3 regions of the Streptomyces sp. NPDC048650 genome follow, and region 3 is predicted to be linked to each of the others. Evidence: riboswitches for the same ligand, from Rfam matches in the RefSeq annotation. Region 3 holds a riboswitch; each other region holds the start of a gene.

Evidence for each region. Region 3 has a riboswitch for cobalamin ahead of ACGFML_RS30180 (CoA-acylating methylmalonate-semialdehyde dehydrogenase). Riboswitches for the same ligand answer to the same signal wherever they lie in the genome.
Region 1: another riboswitch for cobalamin. It lies ahead of ACGFML_RS12260 (HoxN/HupN/NixA family nickel/cobalt transporter); the one in region 3 lies ahead of ACGFML_RS30180 (CoA-acylating methylmalonate-semialdehyde dehydrogenase).
Region 2: another riboswitch for cobalamin. It lies ahead of ACGFML_RS35040 (cobalamin biosynthesis protein); the one in region 3 lies ahead of ACGFML_RS30180 (CoA-acylating methylmalonate-semialdehyde dehydrogenase).

What each region holds. Positions count from the first base shown of each region.
Region 1 is NZ_JBICVM010000003.1:649,858-656,210, forward strand. It holds gene ACGFML_RS12250 (DoxX family protein) at 468-1,019, shown strand; gene ACGFML_RS12255 (VOC family protein) at 1,097-1,597, shown strand; gene ACGFML_RS12260 (HoxN/HupN/NixA family nickel/cobalt transporter) at 1,691-2,800, opposite strand; cobalamin riboswitch at 2,831-3,045, opposite strand; gene ACGFML_RS12265 (alpha/beta fold hydrolase) at 3,091-3,939, opposite strand; gene ACGFML_RS12270 (MarR family winged helix-turn-helix transcriptional regulator) at 4,006-4,533, opposite strand; gene ACGFML_RS12275 (hypothetical protein) at 4,633-5,043, shown strand; gene ACGFML_RS12280 (hypothetical protein) at 5,213-5,929, shown strand; gene ACGFML_RS12285 (nucleoside/nucleotide kinase family protein) at 6,112-6,353, opposite strand, start outside.
Region 2 is NZ_JBICVM010000020.1:58,775-65,127, reverse strand. It holds gene ACGFML_RS35055 (extracellular solute-binding protein) at 1-67, opposite strand, end outside; gene ACGFML_RS35050 (caspase family protein) at 64-2,721, opposite strand; gene ACGFML_RS35045 (hypothetical protein) at 2,726-3,136, opposite strand; cobalamin riboswitch at 3,343-3,498, shown strand; gene ACGFML_RS35040 (cobalamin biosynthesis protein) at 3,628-4,587, shown strand; gene ACGFML_RS35035 (cobyric acid synthase) at 4,596-6,197, shown strand; gene ACGFML_RS35030 (putative cobaltochelatase) at 6,197-6,353, shown strand, end outside.
Region 3 is NZ_JBICVM010000013.1:139,726-146,078, reverse strand. It holds gene aceB (malate synthase A) at 1-383, opposite strand, end outside; gene aceA (isocitrate lyase) at 563-1,843, opposite strand; gene ACGFML_RS30185 (short-chain fatty acyl-CoA regulator family protein) at 2,209-3,618, shown strand; cobalamin riboswitch at 3,721-3,907, shown strand; gene ACGFML_RS30180 (CoA-acylating methylmalonate-semialdehyde dehydrogenase) at 4,108-5,607, shown strand; gene ACGFML_RS30175 (acyl-CoA dehydrogenase family protein) at 5,613-6,353, shown strand, end outside.

The sequences.
Region 1 (6,353 bases), on a different contig from region 3:
AGTTGGACTCTCCGTGACGCCAATCCGGGTGCTCCTCGGTCACACAGGCTTCGCTCCGCCCACCGACACCTGCGACACCTGCGTCAGCCAGCCTCGTGCCGCAGCCAGCGACGGCCGAGGCTGATGTCGCCGTCGCCGGCGCGCCCCGTCGGAACGCGCCCGATGGATGAGTGTGGCGGCAGTTCAGGGCGACTGTGGCTGCGGCCGTCGTCCGGCACCGGTGAGCGAAGCGGTCCGCGTATGCGGCTTTGGTGCATGAACGTTGTCTCGGCGGTGAGGGGGGCAGGGAGGGGGTCGCCGCAGGTTGCGGAGAGGCTGGGGGGTCGGCGGGGACCGGGCGGTGGCCGCCGAGGGGGCGGTCGGCCGGATGGTGGTTGTTCGTGGTGGGGGTGCTGTGTATCGTCGTAGTGAGTGACTTGAACTTTCAAGTAAATAGCATCGCCCTCGACACCGGAAGAGCGTTCGCCATGACATCCCCCCTCAGCACTGTCCAGATTCCCCGGCTCGGTGTGGACACGCGCCATGCCGCGTCCCCCCACGGCTACGACACCGGCCTGTTCGTCCTGCGGGTCGTGCTCGGACTGACCATGGCCGCCCATGGGGCCCAGAAGCTGTTCGGCTGGTTCGGCGGTGGCGGGCTGGCGGGGACCGGGAAGTTCTTCGAGATGAGCGGTTATCCGTCGGGGAAGACGATGGCGCTGGTGGCGGGGGCGAGCGAAATGCTCGGCGGGCTGGGCCTGGTGCTGGGGCTTCTCACGCCGCTCGCTGCCGCGGCGGTCGTGGGCACGATGATCAACGCGCTCGCCGTGAAGTGGGGCGGGGGCTTCTTCGCGCCGAAGGGTGTGGAGTACGAGCTGCTGCTGACGGCCGGCGCGGTTGCGCTGGCGCTGGCGGGGCCCGGACGCTGTGCCGCCGACCGCCTGCTGCCCGTGCTGCGGGCGCACCGGCTCACCCACGGTGTGATCGCGCTGGTGCTCGCCGTCGTGGCCGCAGGGGGCGTGCTGCTGGTCCGTGCCTAGCGCACGGCGGGGATCCGTAGAGACAGCAGGACCGTGGCGCCCTGGGGGCGTTGCGGCGGAAGAAATGGGAGAGGGCTGTGTCCGTACGACGTCTCAATCACGCGGTGCTCTACATCCGCGATGTGGCGCGCTCCGTCGCCTTTTACACCGAGGCCCTCGGCCTCACGCTGGATGTCGAGATACCCGGGCGCGCCGCGTTCCTCAGCGCGCCGGATTCGCTCAATGACCACGATCTGGGGCTGTTCGCGGTGGGCGCTGACGCACCGGGTCCGGAGTCGGGCCGGGCCGGGCTCTACCACCTGGCGTGGGAGGTCGGCACGCTCGGCGAACTCGCCGCGACCGAGGCCCGGCTCGCGGCCCGCGGCGCCCTGGTAGGTGCCACGGACCACCTCGTCTCCAAGTCCCTGTACGCCAAGGACCCGGACGGCAACGAGTTCGAGGTGATGTGGCGGGTGCCGCGGGAGGATTGGCCGGGCCCGGACGAGACGCACCGGCTGCGGCCGCTCGATCTCGCGGCGGAGCTCGAGCGCTGGGGGCCCGACCTGATGACCGGTGCGGCCGCCGGCTCGGCCACCTGACGGGCGGTACGGCAGAAGCGGTGGACGGGCCCTGTGTGCCGGTTCACCGGCCGGGCGTCAGGAGCCCGACGCCGCCCGGGCGTTGCCCGGGGGTCAGGAGCCCGACGTTGCCCGCGTTGCCCAGCGCTTCTCGACCCCGGCCAGCCGCCAGTACGCCAGTGCCGCCGCCCACACCAGCACGAACAGGCCGACGATGATGAAGCCGACGTTGTCGAGGTCGAGGCCGGAAATCCAGCCGGTCACCGCGTCGTTGAGGCCGAGTTTGTCGTGCAGGACGGTGACCAGCTCGATCGTGCCGATGAGGAAGGCGACGGCGATGGACAGGCCGGTGATGGTGAGGTTGTAGTAGACCTTGCGCACCGGGTTGGAGAACGCCCACTGGTAGGCGAAGTTCATGAAGGTGCCGTCCAGGGTGTCGAAGAGGCTCATTCCGGCGGCGAACAGCAGCGGCAGGCACAGCACGGCGTACCAGGGCAGACCGGCCGCGGCGCCGCTGCCCGCCATCACCATCAGCGTGACCTCGGTCGCCGTGTCGAACCCGAGCCCGAAGAGGAAGCCCAGCGGGAACATCTGGCCCGGGCGGGAGATGGAGCGGGTGAACCGGCCCAGGACGCGATTCATGAAGCCGCGCGAATCGAGCCGCTGCTCCAGCTCGGCCTCGTCGAAGCGGCCCTCGCGCAGACCGCGGAAGACCCGCCAGATCCCGGCCAGCGCGATGAGGTTGAGGGCGGCGATGAGGTAGAGGAAGCTTCCGGACACCGTGGTGCCCACGGTGCCCAGGATCTGGTGGGTGCGGGACCGATCGTTGAGCAGGGTGCCCGCGAGCTGGGCGCCGCCCGCGACCAGGGCGGCCATCGCGACGACCACGCTGGAGTGGCCGAGGGCGAACCAGAAGCCCACCGAGACCGGCCGCTTGCCGTCGGCCATCAGCTTGCGGGTGGTGTTGTCGATGGCCGCGATGTGGTCCGCGTCGAAGGCGTGCCGCATGCCGAGGGTGTAGGCGGTGATGCCGAGCCCCACGCCGAAGACCTGGCTCCCCACGGTGTAGCGGTGCGGGACCACGAGAAGGAAGAGCACGCCGAAGGCGACGACGTGCAGCCCGGCTATGACGGCGATCAGGCCCGCCGTGCGGACGGTGTCCTGCCGGCGCCAGCGGAACGCGGCGGGGGCAGGGGTCGTCGGGGTATCGGTGGACAGGGCCATCCGTCGGTCACGCTCCAGCACCTCGTGGATCAGTTCGTGAGATGCCGTGGCCGGTCTCCTGGCTTACGGGTGCACGCATCCGCTCCCGCCTTCCCGGCCGCGGGCTGCGGTCAGTGGCGCCGTATGCGCTCACGCGCGTACGGAAGGAACGGAGACTTCCCGATCACAGTGGCGAGGGCCGCTCCGGTCTGGGACCACAAGGTCCGTCACCGGTCTTCCCGAACACCACGGCACAGCCACTCTAACCGCCGACCCCGAACGTCACCGACGGCCCCTTGGCGGCCGGACCCTCAGCGCGGCAAGGCCGACAGGAAGGCCCGCAGTTCGCGGTCGAAGAGCACGGTGTTCTCCAGGTTGACCATGTGGGCGGCGGCCGGTATCCGGATCCGGCGGGCGCCGGGGACGGCGAGGGTGATCGCGTGGGCGTTGGCGGCGATGTCCGTGCTGTCGAGGTCACCGTCGAACACGATCGTCGGCACCCGTATCTCGGACAGCCGGCCGGCGGCGCCGACTTCGACCGGCATACCGGCACCCATGCCGTCGGCGTGGACCTCGACCGTCGCCGCGGCCGAGGCGCGCATCCGCTCGCGCAGCCCGGGATGGACATCGGACGGTCCGCGGTGCGGGCCGTCCACCCACATCCGCAGGAAGTGCTCGACATACCGCTCCATGCCGTCCGGTGCGCCGATCGCCGCCACCTGTGCGCCGATGTGCTCCAGGATGAACGGGTCGGTGAAGGCGCGGCCGCTGATCCCGGGGGAGGCGAGCGCCAGGGCGCCGACCCGCTCGGGGTGGGCGACGGCGGTGTCGAGGGCCACCCGGGCGCCGTGCGAAAGGCCGACGAGGACGGCGCTCGGCACATCCAGGGCGTCGAGGAGGGCGCAGAGATCGTCGTGGTTGGCCCAGTCCCCGGCCACGGTGGAGGACAGGCCGTGGCCGCGGGAGTCGTACCGGATCACGCGGTGGCCGGAGCCCACCAGCCAGGAGAACTGCTCGTCCCACATGCGCTGGTCGAGCACACCGCCGTGCAGCAGCACCACCGCCGGGCCCTCGCCGGCCGTCTCGTAGAACAGCTCGCCATCCCTGACCGGCACGGTGCCGTTGTCGAGTTCGGTCCAGGCGCTGTACGGGTGGGTCATGCTGCGTGCACTTCCTTGTGTGGGCGGGGACGGGGAGCGGGCCGTCCCCGGCGTGGGCCGGTGGGGTTATTCGGGTTGGTTGTCCTTGTTGTCGAGATCCTCTGGGGCAACGTGCGAGCCGTCCGCCAGGTGCCGGAATTCCTCGCCGAGTCGGTCGAGTACGCGCAGCGTCGTCGAGATGTCGTCCGCGGACAGGTCGGTCAGTCCGCGGCGGAGTTCGCCGGCCTCGGACTCCTGGATTCCGCGCATCACCTCACCGCCCTCGGCGGTGAGTCGGATCAGCGAGGAGCGGCGGTGTGCGGGGTTGGGTGCCGTCACGACCAGGCCCAGCTCCGAAGCGTGGTTCACCCAGCGCTGTACCGGTTGTCGGTCGAGGCCCAGTGAGCGGGCCAACTGCGGCACCGTCCGCGGGCCTTGGCTGCGCAGCGCGTCGAGCAGCGCGTGCTCGCCGGCGGTCATGCCCGTGCCCTCCAGCTCCCGCTCCACCGCGCGCACGATCGTGCGGTGCAGGGGCCACAGGCGCCGTATGACGTCGTACAGCAGCTCTTCGGTGGGGGCCGACTCGTCGCCGGCGCCCGACTCAACGACACTCATGATGTCATGATGACACTGGAGATGTCGTTTGGGAAGGGTGTCCGTGCGGAAGGCTGTTGGTGAGGTGACGGGGGCGACGAGGAAGGAGGCGGGCGGCGGATGACGGTGCGTTTGCTGCGCGCGGTGGGAGCGGCCACCGCGGTGTACGGCCTGGCGGTGACGGCGCTGCCGGGCCTGTTGGCCCGGCCCTCGGGGCTCGTCGACGACGAGGGGCGCACCGCGCGGGAGACCCGGACGGCGTTGCGCCCGCTCGGCTGGCGCGACGCGGCGAGTGGACTCGCGATGGTGCTGGCTCCCGCGGGGCCGTCGCTGCGCACGGCGGCCTGTGTGCGCATCGCCGCGGACTTCGGCGACGCCGTGCTGCTCGCCGCCACCCTGCCGGGGCGCGAGCGGAAAGCGAAGGCGGTGGCGGTGTCGCTGGGGTGGGGCGCGTTGTCCGTCGTGGGTCTGCTGACCGATTCCTCGGACGTGTCCGCAGACTCCCGTCGTCCGTCTGACGCTGTGCGCTGATCCACCCGACAGGGCCCAGACGTGTCCGACGGGTCGCGTGGCTTCCTCCCCCTCCTCACGTCCGTGTTAGCCGGACGTTAGCGGAGCGGCAGCCCGGCAACAGCGGCCCCGGTCAGAGTGGGTGACGTACCGAGAAGACAACGACACGGACCGCCCTGGGGGACCCGCAATGAGCTCCAGCACCACTGCCCGCACCGCCCGTCGCCGCACCCTGCGCATGGCCGCCGCGGTTCTGACCGCAGCCGCCGGCCTCACCCTGACCGCCTGCTCCGGCTCGGACGCCACCGGTACCAAGCCCGCGGCCCACGCGGAATCGGGCAAGGCCGCCGCCGAGTCCAGCGGCGCCGGCTCCTCCGCCGGAGTGCAGGACTCCGATGGCAAGGCGGGCTCCGATGCCAAGACCGGCACCAAGCCGGGCGCCGCGGGCAAGCAGTCGGGCAGCACGAATGCCGCCAAGGCGAATACGGGATCCCCGGTGCGCACCCAGAAGCTGGTGGACGGCAGCACGGCCAAGATCTACGACCTCGGCTCCCAGCGCTACCGCGCCGAGATCGTCAGCGAGGGTTCGGTCGTGGCCACGATGGAGACGACGGGGCAGGACGCCGACGCCGGGCTCGACGCCAACGGTATGTACGTCGTGCTCACGATGGGCGGCGAAATCCATTCCTGGATGGGCGGCGAGCACCAGGGACCGGGCACCTTCACGCTCGCGGGCGGCTGGAAGGCCAAGGTCACGAAGGTCGGCGAGCTGCGCTACCGCGCGCAGATCACCGGCTTCGAGGGCGTGGCCGCCACGTTGGAGACGAAGGGGCACGACGTCGGGGTCGACGCCAACGGCGTGTACATCGTGCTGAGCGCCGGCGGTGTGATCAGCGCCCACAAGTAAGACCTGCCCGGCCGGCCCTGGCTCTCCGAACATGCGGTGTGCGCCCTCCCCGAGCTGTCCGCCTCGGGGCAGACGGCAGACGGCAGACGGCAGACGGTAACCGGTCACCGGGCGGTGAGTGCCACCCCGCTCCCACAAGGGCTGCGAGCAACCCGTCGGACGGGCCCTGGTCGCCCCGGGCCCTAGTCGCCCCGGGCCGGGGGCGCTTCGCCGGGGGCGAAGGTGACGACGAGATCGGCGCGGTCCCGGCCGGCCGCCACGGTACGGGCGTTGGCCTCGTCCGAGGTGCGGACGAAGCGTTCGGCGTCGTCGCGCGGGCGGCCGAAGCGCGCGTGCCGGTCGACCAACCGCCGCACCCGTTCCGGGGTGCCCAGGTCGACGTACCAGACCTCGTCGAGCAGCGCGCGGACGGGGGCCCACGGCG
Region 2 (6,353 bases), on a different contig from region 3:
CGCTCGCGGCCACCAGCAGGGTCAGGCCGGCCAGGGCGGCGGTCAGGGCGGTGCGCGGTGCGGTCATCGCTCCCCCTTCGCGGCGGTGCCGATGGAGGCGACGAAGCCGGCGAGTTGGTCGGGGGCGTCCGGCCCCTCGGGCACGCAGCGGCCCCCGGAGGCCCCGGTCAGCCCCTGCAGGGCGAAGGTGTCGCAGCCGGAGCGGCCCATCGCCAGCGTCAGGACCGGCACGTCGGGTCCCCCCTTCAGCAGCCCGGTGAGTGTCTTCTCGACGTCGGCCGCGCGCCGCGGTCCGGTGCCGTCGTCCTGGTCGAGGATGAGCACGATCGCGTTGTGGGTGCCCTTGGCGTGCTTCATCGTGCGTACCGCGGCGGTCAACGCCTCCGCCATCGCGGCGCCGTGGTCGACGAGCCCGCCGCCCGCGATCCGCGCCAGCGCCGCCTTGCCTTCGGCCGGGTCGGCGCTGCCGAGCGGTACGGCCTGGTGGACCGCGTCGGGGTCGTCGGGGTGGGCGCGGTCCGGGAAGGTCCACAGCCCGTAGGTGTGGTGGGCGCCGGCCATCTCCAGCGCCCGGCCCGCCGCGCCGACGGCGATCGGCAGTTTGCCGCCGTCGGCCATCGAGGTGGAGGTGTCCATCAGGATCAGCACCTGGCTCGACTTCTGCGCCTTGTGGTAGCCGTCGAGGACCTCCGACACCTGGTCCGGGTCGGCGGTGAAGGGGGTGACCCCGGCGTCGGGGTCGACCTCCGCGCGGCTGTCCAGCAGTGGTGAGCCGCGGGGCGGCTGCGGCATCGTGCCGTCCTCTCCGGGCACCCCGCGGTAGCCCTGCGCGGTGAGGGTGCGCTGGCCGCCGTCCGGGGTGCGCAGCCACCGGGCGAAGCGGCCGACCGCGGCCTGCCGGGGGGTGGCGTCGGCGGCGCCGCGCCAGTCGACCCGGATCAGGGGGTGATCGAGGGCCGGGACGTTCTTGGGGTAGTAGGCGGCGTAGCGGTTGCCGGGGCCGAGCGGGGCGGGCAGGGCCGGGCAACTTCCGGTGGCCCGGCCGAGGTTGAAGTCGGCGAGGGACTTCTCGGAGACCAGCGGCGCGGAGGTGGCCGCGGCCTGCGGGCCGGCCCCGCCGCCGCCGATGCCGTTCACGCCGGGGCGCAGCGAGCACAGGAGCTCGGTGCTGCCCGCGTACTGGCTGCCCGGCGCGGACAGCCGGCTCTCGGCGCGGTCGGCGAGGGCGGTGTCGGGGCCGGGCGTGCCCGAGGAGCCGATGGCGGAGCCGTCGTTGGCGAGGTAGAGGCCGATGGTGTGCAGCAGGCCGGTACCGGACAGGACGGGGCTGGGCCGCAGGAGTTCGAGGTGCCCGCGGTCGGCCCCGGTGAGCAGGTCCCGCCAGGGGGCGCCGGCCCGTTCGACGTCGTCCAGCCGCTTCTTCGACGGAATGCCGACGACGAGCGGGGTGTAGGCGACCGGGCCGGTGTTGCGCAGCGTCGCGGGGGATCCGCCGGCCGGCATCAGGCGGCGGGCCTCGTCGTAGTCGGCGGTCGACTCGGGGATCCACAGGTCGGGCTGCGGGCCCGGCCGGTGGAGGGGCTCGACGCCCTTGCCGTCCGGCCCGCTCCGGCCGGTGCCCCGCGCCTCGCCCTGCCAGCGGTCGGCGGCGGCGAAGCCCTGGTCTGTCTGGTCCTTGGCGGCGGAGTAGACGGTGATCTGGGCGCGCCGGCACCCGTCGGGGTAGTCGCTCTCGCCGGACAGGGGGCGGATGTTGGCGGCGGACATCTCGTAGTCGAAGGCGACCCGGCGCAGGGTCGCCTCGGCCTCGGGGTCGGTGAGCAGCCGCAGTTCGAGGGCGGGCGGACAGGGCGGTGCGGCGCCGGGGAGGTTCAGCAGGACGACGCCCGCGGTGGCCGGCACGAAGACGATCGCCAGGGTGAGCAGGAGGCGGATCCAGTGCTGGAGCACCGGGTTGAGCCAGCGGCGTAAGCGGACCCGCAGTGGGGTCGGGGGCCGGACCTCGGGAGTGGCGAAGGAGAGGACGACGTCGTCGGTGGTGTTCTGCTTCGCCGAGCGGGGCTCCCAGACGTCGCCCATCGGGGTCCGCTCGTCGGCGAGTTCCTCGCGCAGCGCCTGTACGAGGTCGTCGAAGGCGACGAAGCGCCTGCCGGGTATGCCGCGTTCGAGGACCGCGACCACGGCGCGGGTGAAGACGCTGCCGCCGGCCGGTTCCTCGCCGCTGAAGATCCGGCGGTTGGGCTGCGCGGCCATCAGCAGCGAGAGGGGTCTGCGGCAGCGGTGGACGGCTTCGCCGGCGTTTCCGGCGTAGCAGCACTCCAGGACGACGACGATCCGGTCGGCACGGGCGTTGTCCAGGTAGGGCAGCACCGTGTCCTGCCAGGAGACGGTCTTGTGCAGCCGGGACCTCGAGGCGCCGACCATCAGCTGGAGATTGCCGCCGTCCGGGCCGACCCGGCCGTGGCCGGAGAAGTACACCAGCAGCAGGCCGCGTGCCTCGTCGGTGACGGCGTCCAGCGCCTGCTCCACCTCCCACGGCTCCTGGGCCTTGCAGACGCGGACCTCGTCCTCGGTGAACAGATCGGTGCCGGGGTCGGCAAGGACGCGCCGGAGCTGTTCGGCGTTGTCCCGCACCGCGGGCAGCGGGCGGAGGTTCTTGTAGTCGCCGACACAGATCAGCAGCGCCCGGTTGGTCTTGCCGCGCGCGTCGTATTCGGACATCCGCTCAGTCCCCGGCGGTGCTGCCGCCCTCGGCGCCGCCGAGCTCGCGCAGTGCACCGTCGCCCTCGCCGACCACGACGGCGGGTTCCTCGCCCGCGGAGCGCTCCTCCTTGCGCCGCCGCAGCCACTCCTGCAGGGCGATGGTCAGGCTCTTGGTGATCTCCGCGGCGACCGCGCCGACGACCACGAGGATCACGTCGTCCACGCCGACGGCCATGTCGGCGGGGCCGGCCTCGTCGGCGCCCTCGGCCGCCGGCCGCGGGCGCAGCGCCCAGTCGTGCCGACGGCTGGTCAGCCACGGCTCCCGCTCCAGCCACGCCCGCAGGTCCGCACCGTCCTGTTCCGGATTGTGCGTGCCTGTGATCCTGATGCGGATCTCCTGGCGGATCTCGTCTCGGTCAGCGCTGTCCGGCATCCCCCGGCCCCCCTTCCGGCGGGCCCCATCGCCCACCGTGCACCAGATGGTGGCGCGGGACCGGGCCCAGGGGCAACCGTCGGTGACGCACCGGACACCCTGTGGCCCGCGCCACACCCCCTGCCACAGGGCTGCGTCGCAGGTCAAGGGTGAGTTGACGGGCATTCGCGGGGCGTGGTGGACTGCCCGGGCCATTCGGCGACAGCTGAGGAAGTCCGGTGCGAATCCGGCGCGGTCCCGCCACTGTCACCGGGGAGCGTTCCTCCAGCGAAGGTCACGGTCCGTCGCGCGCCTGCCCGAAGGGGTCGGTGGGTACGGACTGGAAGGCCGGGGGAAGCGCCGATCCGGGAGCCAGGAGACTCTTGTCGCCGTCACGTCGAGCCAGGGCGCGGACCCTGAGTGAGGACATATCACCATGCCCGGCCGCCGTTCGAGATGCCCGCGCCCTGCCGTCGCCGTGTCCCTTCGAGGCCAGACGGCGGCCTGATCCGATGCGCGGCGAACACGCGGCCTACGCGTGCGGCGCGGCCCTCGGCTTCCTCGGTGACCTGATCGTGGCGGACCCTCGGCGCGGCCATCCGGTGGCCGCCTTCGGCCGGGCCGCGGGCGCCGTCGAGCGTCGACTGTGGCGCGACCACCGCGGATACGGGGCGGCGCACGCACTGTTGTGCGCGGGCGGCGCGGCCGCCGGTGCCGCACTCCTGCAGCGCGCCGTGCACGGCAGCCTCCCGGCGCGGACCGCGGTGACCGCCGCGACCGTCTGGGCGGTGCTCGGCGGCACCTCGCTCGGCCGGGAGGCGCGGGCGGTCGGCGGTGCGCTGGAGGCGGGCGACCTGGACGTGGCGCGGGAGCGGCTGCCGCATCTGTGCGGCCGCGATCCGCAGGCGCTGGACGGCCCGCAGATGGCCCGCGCGGTGGTGGAGTCGGTCGCGGAGAACACCTCGGACGCGGTGGTGGGCGCCCTGGTGTGGGGCGCGCTCGGCTCGGTGCCCGGCCTGGTGGCGTTCCGTGCCGTGAACACCCTGGACGCGATGGTCGGTCACAGGTCGCCGCGCTACCGGCGGTTCGGCTGGGCCTCGGCCCGCCTCGACGACGTGGCCGGGTGGCCCGGCTCCCGGCTGACCGCCGCGCTGACCGTCCTCGCGGGCCCCGACCGGCGCGGTGCGCTGCGGGCCTGGCGGGCCGACGGTGGTGCGCACCCGAGCCCCAACGCGGGCCCGGTGGAGGCTTCGTTCGCGGGCGCGCTCGGCGTCCGGCTGGGCGGCACCCTGACCTACGGCGGCCGGGTGGAACACCGCCCGGTGCTCAACGGCGCGGCGCCGCCACCGGACGTGGCCGACATCGCACGGGCGGTGCGGCTCTCGCGGCGGGTGAACGCTCTGGCGCTGGCGGCGACGGTGGCGGGACGGCTGGCGTTCGGCGCCGCACGGCTCAGGAGGAGGACCCGGTGAACGGGCACATGACGGGAGCGGCTCCGGCCCTCGGCGGTGGTCTGCTGGTGGCCGGTACGACGTCCGACGCGGGCAAGAGCGTGGTGACGGCGGGCATCTGCCGCTGGCTGGCCCGGCAGGGCGTGCGCGTGGCGCCGTTCAAGGCGCAGAACATGTCGCTCAACTCCTTCGTGACGCGCGAGGGGGCGGAGATCGGGCGGGCGCAGGCGATGCAGGCGGCCGCGGCGCGGGTGGAGCCGACCGCGCTGATGAACCCCGTACTGCTCAAGCCGGGCAGCGACCGCAGCAGCCAGGTGGTGCTGCTGGGCAAGCCGGTGGGCGAGCTCAGTGCGCGCGGCTACCACGCGGGACGGCAGGAACAGCTGCTCGGCACGGTGACCGACTGCCTGACCGAGCTGCGGCGCACCCATGACGCGGTGATCTGCGAGGGGGCCGGCAGCCCCGCCGAGATCAATCTGCGCCGCACCGACATCGTGAACATGGGCATCGCGCGGGCCGGCCGGCTGCCCGTCGTGATCGTCGGGGACATCGACCGCGGCGGCGTCTTCGCCTCCTTCTTCGGGACCACGGCGCTGCTCTCGCGCGAGGACCAGGAGCTGGTGGCGGGGTATCTCGTCAACAAGTTCCGGGGCGACGTGAGCCTGCTGGAGCCCGGGCTGGAGATGATGCGGCAGCTGAGCGGCCGGCCGACGCTGGGCGTCCTGCCGTACGCGCACGGCCTGGGCATCGACGAGGAGGACGGGCTGCGGGTGTCGCTGCGCGGCGCGGTCCGCGAGTCGGTGGTGGCTCCGCCGGTCGGCGCGGACGTGCTGCGGGTCGCGGTGTGTGCGGTCCCCCTGATGTCCAACTTCACGGACGTGGACGCGCTGGCCGCCGAGCCGGGCGTCGTGGTGCGCTTCGTGGACCGCGCCGAGGAGCTGGTGGACGCGGACCTGGTGGTCCTGCCCGGCACCCGCGGCACGGTCCGGGCCCTGCAGTGGCTGCGCGAGCGCGGGCTGGCCGACGCCATCGCCCGGCGGGCCGCCGAGGGGCGCCCGGTGCTGGGCATCTGCGGCGGCTTCCAGATGCTCGGCGAGCACATCGAGGACGCGGTCGAGTCGCGGGCCGGCGAGGTCGACGGCCTGGGACTGCTGCCGGTGCGGGTGCGCTTCGCGGTCGGTAAGACGCTGGCCCGGCCGTCCGGTGAGGCGCTCGGCGAGCCGGTGGAGGGGTACGAGATCCACCACGGCGTGGCCGAGGTGACCGGCGGCGAGGCGTTCTTCTCCGACGGCCGGGGAAACAGCCTGGACGGCTGCCGGACCGGCGCCGTCTGGGGCACCCACTGGCACGGCTCGCTGGAGAGCGACGGCTTCCGGCGGGCGTTCCTGCGCCGGGTGGCGGCCGACGCGGGCCGGGCGTTCGTACCGGCCCCCGACACCAGCTTCGGTGCGCTGCGCGAGGAGCAGCTGGACCGGCTCGGCGATCTGATCGAGGAGCACGCGGACACGGACGCGCTGCTGCGGCTGATCGAGAAGGGGGTGCCCGCGGGGCTGCCGTTCGTGCCGCCCGGGGCGCCCCGCCCACTTGACGCGTCCGACCACAGCAATTCCCTTGAAGGGGGTACCCGTTAATGGCATCGGTCTCCTATCCGTTCACCGCGGTCGTCGGGATGGACGACATGCGGCTCGGCCTGCTGCTGAACGCGATCTCACCGGCCATCGGCGGGGTGCTCGTCCGGGGTGAGAAGGGCACCGCGAAGTCGACGATGGTGCGTGGCCTGACGGCGC
Region 3 (6,353 bases):
AGCCACACCTGTGCTCCGGAGTTGAGCGCGTCGATGGTCGTCCGACGCTCCGGCGGCCCGGTGATCTCCACCCGTCGATCGGCGAGCCCCGGTGCGGGCGGCGCCACTCGCCAGTCCGGGTCGGCGCGGAGGGCGGCGGTGGCCCGCGAGAAGTCGAGCGGGGAGCCGGAGGAGAGACGAAGGGCGCGGCGGCGTCGCTCGGTGAGCATGTCGCGGTACCGGTCGGCGAAGGAACGGGCGAGGCACCCGACGAATTCCAGGGCGGCGGGCGTGAGGATCTCGTCGAAGCGGTCGGCGGTGGGGCCTCCCCTGCTCGCGCCGAGTCGAGAGCCTGGGGAAGCGGCGAGCACCTGGACGCGGCTGGTCAGTTCGGTGGGGGACATGCACATCTCCTCAACGGGCGGAGCGGAGCGGGGCGGAGCGGGGCGGAGCGGTGAGGGCCGGACGGAGACGGTCGTCCGGCCCTCACCTGAATACGGGTGGCTGGACGCCTACGCGCCGAGCCGCGGGGGCCGACAGGCGGGCCGACGGCGCCCGGGTCGCCCGGAGAGGCGAGCGGTTCCTAGTGGAACTGCTCCTCCTCGGTGGAACCGGAGAGCGCGGTGGTCGAGGACGCCGGGTTGAGGGCCGTCGACACCTGGTCGAAGTAGCCGGTGCCGACCTCGCGCTGGTGCCTGACCGCGGTGAAGCCGTGCTGCTGGGCGGCGAACTCCTTCTCCTGGAGGTCGACGTAGGCGGTCATGCCGTGCTCGGCGTAGCCGCGGGCCAGGTCGAACATGCCGTGGTTGAGGGAGTGGAAGCCGGCGAGGGTGATGAACTGGAAGCGGTAGCCCATCGCGCCCAGCTCCCGCTGGAACTTGGCGATCTGGTCGTCGTCGAGGGCGGCCTTCCAGTTGAAGGACGGCGAGCAGTTGTAGGCGAGCATCTGGTCGGGGTGCTCGGCGTGGATCGCCTCGGCGAACTCCCGGGCCTGCGCCAGGTCCGGCGTCCCGGTCTCCACCCAGATGAGGTCGGCGTAGGGGGCATAGGCGAGACCGCGGGCGATGACCGGGGCCATCCCGTTCTCCATCCGGTAGAAGCCCTCGGCGGTGCGCTCGCCGGTGACGAACCGGGCATCGCGCTCGTCGATGTCGCTGGTGAGCAGGTTCGCCGCGAGGGCGTCGGTGCGGGCCACGACGAGGGTGGGGACATCGGCGATGTCGGCGGCGAGGCGGGCGGCGTTGAGGGTGCGGATGTGCTGCTCGGTGGGGACGAGGACCTTCCCGCCGAGGTGGCCGCACTTCTTCTCCGAGGCGAGCTGGTCCTCGTAGTGGATACCGGCCGCACCCGCCGCGATCATCGCCTTGGTCAGCTCGAAGGCGTTGAGCGGGCCGCCGAAGCCGGCCTCGGCGTCGGCGACGATCGGCGCGAGCCAGTCCGTGGCGTCGCCGCCCTCGGCGGTGGCGATCTGATCGGCGCGCAGCAGCGCGTTGTTGATCCGACGGACCACCTGCGGAACGGAGTTGGCGGGGTACAGGCTCTGGTCGGGGTAGGTGTGCCCGGCCTGGTTCGCGTCGGCCGCGACCTGCCAGCCGGAGAGGTAGATGGCCTGCAGTCCGGCCTTGACCTGCTGCACCGCCTGACCGCCGGTCAGCGCGCCGAGGGCATGGATGTAGTCCTGCTCGTGCAGCTGCTGCCACAGCCGCTCGGCGCCGCGCCTGGCGAGGGTGTGCTCCTCACGCACGCTGCCCGACAGCCGCACCACGTCCTCGGCCGTGTAGGTGCGCTCGATGCCCTTCCAGCGCGGGTCGGTCGCCCACCGCTGCGCGAGCTCTGTGGCCGTCGTCGTGCTTGCCTGTGCCATGACCGTCTCCCGGGTCTGCCTGTGTCTCGTCAAAGGTGCGAATATGGCACTGGGTGCCGTATCGAGTGCGGCCCGCCGGAGGTCCCTGCGCGATCAATGGTGAGCAATGTTGCGCGGACTTCCTTCGGGAACGGCCGGGATCTCCGACATCAGGGCGTGAATCGTGCCCGGTGTTCCGCTCCGGTCGCCGGTTCCGGCGGGCCGTACTCAGACTTTGACACCGGCACTGAGTGCCAACAACCATGGATGTGTGCCACGTTTTGCGTATCTTCTCGCCTGCTTTTGCCAACCTTGCAAAGGTTCGATGCAGTGCTGCTGCGCATAGGATCCAGGCGAGTCATCTGCGGAGAGGGGCGACGATCGCCGTGAGCAAGACCTATGCCGGAGCGCGCCTGCGCCGGCTTCGCGAGGACCGGCGCCTGAGCCAGGCCGCCCTGGCACGCATGCTGGAGATCTCGCCCAGCTACTTGAACCAGATGGAACACGACTCGCGTCCGCTGACCGTCCCGGTCCTGCTCCGCCTCACCGAGGTGTTCGGCGTCGATGCGGGGTTCTTCTCCGAGCGCGACACCACCCGGCTGGTCGCCGATCTGCGCGACGCTCTCGCCAACGAGATCACCGCCGACCGGGTCTCGCCCGCCGACATCGCGGAACTCGCCTCCCGTATCCCGGCCGTGGCCGGATTGCTGGTCGACCTCGGCCGCCGCAACCACCAACTCGCCGAGCGCCTGGCCGAAGCCGCGGAAGGAAGGGGGCAGACCGTTTCCGCACTGCCGCGCTCCGCCCACGAGGAGATCCGTGAATTCTTCTACCGCCGCCGGAACTACCTCCACGACACCGATCTCGCCGCCGAGGAACTCGCCACCGAGATCGGTATCCGCCCCGGTGAGGTCGTACGCGTTCTGACCGCCCGGCTGGCGGAACGCCACGGCGTGCAGGTCTCGGCGGCGGACTCGCGCGTTCTGCATCACTACGACGACGCCCGCCGCGTCCTGAGCCTGTCGGGCCGGCTGCGCCCCGGTCAGCAGGCGTTCCGGATGGCCACGCAGCTGGCGTTCCTCGAATGCGACGACGAGCTGTCCCGCCTCGCCTCGGAGGACTTTCCCCCGGACTCGGACGCCTGGTCGCTGGCCCGCATCGGCATCGCCAACTACTTCGCGGCCGCGCTGATCCTCCCCTATCGCCGCTTCCACGCGACGGCCGAGGAGGCGCGCTACGACATCGAACGGCTCACCGACCAGTTCGGCCTTGGATACGAGACGGTCTGTCACCGCCTGAGCACCCTCCAGCGCCCGCGACTGCGGGGTGTGCCGTTCTCGTTCGTCCGGGTGGACCGCGCGGGCAACATGTCCAAACGGCAGTCGGCGACCGGCTTCCACTTCTCCCGGGCGGGCGGCACCTGTCCGCTGTGGAACGTCTATGAGGCGTTCGCCACCCCCGGCCGGATCCATGTGCAGATCGCCGGGATGCCGGACGGGCAGCGCTACCTGTGGACCGCGCGCGCGATCACCCGGCACCGCGGCGGCTGGGGTGAGCCCGGCAAGACCTTTGCCATCGGCCTCGGCTGCGAGGTCCGACACGCCTCCCGGCTCGTCTACTCGGACGGCCTGGACCTCGGCAACGCCGCGGCGGCCACCCCGATCGGCATGGGCTGCCGCATCTGCGAACGCATCGACTGTCCGCAGCGGGCGGTACCACCGCTGGACCGCCGGCTCGCGGTGGACGAGAACAGCAGCACGTTCGTGCCGTACCCCGTCGCGGAACCGGACGCCTGAACGCGCGTGCAGAGGCCGGGTACGGGCGGCGGTCTCCGGTGTCCGGAAGCGCGATGTGCGGTCGCGCCGCCCGTGGCGGGGTGGACTTACTAGGACGTCCAACTATATGTTCGGGGGCAAGGCCCGCGGTGCAGGGAAGCCGGTGCGATTCCGGCGCGGTCCCGCCACTGTGACCGGGGAATGCGCTCCCCGAAAGAGACCGGCCACTGACGGAGAAGTCCGTCGGGAAGGCCGGGGAGCGTGTGCTGATCCGGGAGTCAGGATACCGGCCGCGGGGTGTTCCGTGTTGTCCACGAGGATGGAGCAGACACGCATGGCACCGGTGCGCACCTACGCCCCTGGCCGGCGAACCCGGCGGGTACCGATCACTGACACCTGACGGTCGCCCAGCCCTGCGCTTCTCGCGCTGCCCCCGCATGCACGCCACCCGGCGTCCGTGTCGGGCCGGCGCGCCATCCCCGGATCTCACCTGACGGAGAGCAGGCTTTCATGGTCCGTGAACTGGCACATTTCATCGGCGGCAAGCACACCCCGGGCACCTCGGGGACGTACGGCGACGTGTACGACCCCAACACCGGCGAGGTACAGGCCCGCGTCCCGCTCGCCGACCGCGCCGAGACCGAGGCGGCGATCGCCGACGCCGCACAGGCCCAGCACGAATGGGGCGCGTGGAACCCGCAGCGCCGCGCCCGGGTGCTGCTGAAGTTCCTCCAACTGGTCGAAGGGGAGCGGGAGTCGCTGGCCCGCCTGCTGTCCTCCGAACATGGCAAGACGGTCGCCGACGCGCACGGAGACCTGCAACGCGGTCTGGAGGTCGTCGAATTCGCCGCCGGCATCCCGCATCTGCTCAAGGGCGAGTTCACCGACAACGCCGGCACCGGAATCGATGTGCACTCCCTGCGCGCCCCCATCGGCGTCACCGCCGGCATCACCCCGTTCAACTTCCCCGCGATGATCCCGCTGTGGAAGGCCGCGCCCGCGCTGGCCTGCGGCAACTCCTTCATCCTCAAGCCCTCCGAGCGCGATCCCTCCGTACCGCTCCGGCTCGCCGAGCTGTTCCTGGAGGCCGGCCTCCCACCGGGCGTCCTCAACGTCGTCAACGGGGGGAAGGAAGCGGTCGACACGCTGCTGACGGACCCGCGGGTCGGCGCGCTCGGCTTCGTCGGCTCGACCCCGATCGCCGCGCACATCTACGCCACCGCGGCCGCGCACGGCAAGCGCGCCCAGTGCTTCGGCGGCGCCAAGAACCACCTGATCGTGATGCCGGACGCCGACCTCGACCAGGCAGTCGACGCACTGATCGGCGCGGGCTACGGCTCGGCGGGGGAGCGCTGCATGGCGATCTCCGTGGCCGTCCCGGTCGGCGAGCGGACCGCCGACGCCCTGGTGGAGCGCCTGAAGGAGCGCATCGGGCAGCTGCACATCGGCCGTTCCGACGACCCAGATGCCGACTTCGGGCCCCTGGTCGGCCGAGACGCCCTCGACCGGGTACGCCGCTACGTCGACATCGGCGTCAACGAGGGCGCCGAACTGGTCGTGGACGGACGCGGCTTCACCCTCGCCGGACACGAGAACGGCTTCTTCGCCGGCCCCTCGCTCTTCGACCGCGTCACCCCGCAGATGCGCGTCCACCGGGAAGAGATCTTCGGCCCCGTCCTGTGCGTGGTGCGCGCCGCCGACTACGAGGAGGCCGTGCGCCTGCCCAGTGAGCACCCGTACGGCAACGGCGTGGCGATCTTCACCCGTGACGGCGACACCGCCCGCGACTTCACCCGCCGGGTGAACACCGGCATGGTCGGCGTGAACGTGCCCATCCCGGTCCCGGTCGCCTACCACACCTTCGGCGGCTGGAAGCGCTCCGGATTCGGCGACCTCAACCAGCACGGACCGGACGCGATCCGCTTCTACACGCGCACCAAGACCGTCACCTCGCGCTGGCCCTCCGGGGCCAAGGAGGGCGCGAGCTTCACCCTCCCGACCATGAAGTGAGCGCCATGACCACCACCATGCTCACCGACGACCAACTCGCCCTCGTCGAGGCCACTCTCGACTTCACCCAGGACCAGCTGACCCCGCACGCCGTGCGGTGGGACCAGGACAAGCACTTCCCCGTGGACGTGCTGCGCAAGGCCGCGGGCATCGGGCTCGGTGGCGTCTACGTGCGGGAGCGGGCCGGCGGCAGCGGACTCAGCCGCGCCGACGGCGTCCTGGTCTTCGAGACGCTGGCCTCCGGCTGCCCGTCCATCGCCGGGTTCGTCTCCATCCACAACATGGTCGCCTGGATGATCGACCACTACGGAAACCCGGTTCAGCGCGAACGATGGCTGCCGCGCCTGTGCGCCATGGAGGACCTGGGCAGCTACTGCCTGACCGAGCCGGGCGCCGGCTCGGACGCCGCGGCCCTGCGCACCCGCGCCGTACGCGACGGCGACGGTTATCTCCTCACCGGCGTCAAGCAGTTCATCTCGGGCGCCGGAGTGTCCCAGGTGTACGTCGTCATGGCACGCACCAGTGGCAACGGCCCCCGCGGTATCTCCGCCTTCCTCGTCGACAAGGACGACCCCGGGCTGTCCTTCGGGCCGAACGAGAAGAAGATGGGCTGGAACGCCCAGCCCACCCGCCAGGTGATCCTCGACGGGGTGCGGCTGCCCGCGGACCGTCTGCTGGGCCGGGAGGGCGACGGCTTCCGCATCGCCATGAACGGGCTGAACGGCGGCCGCCTCGGCATCGCCGCC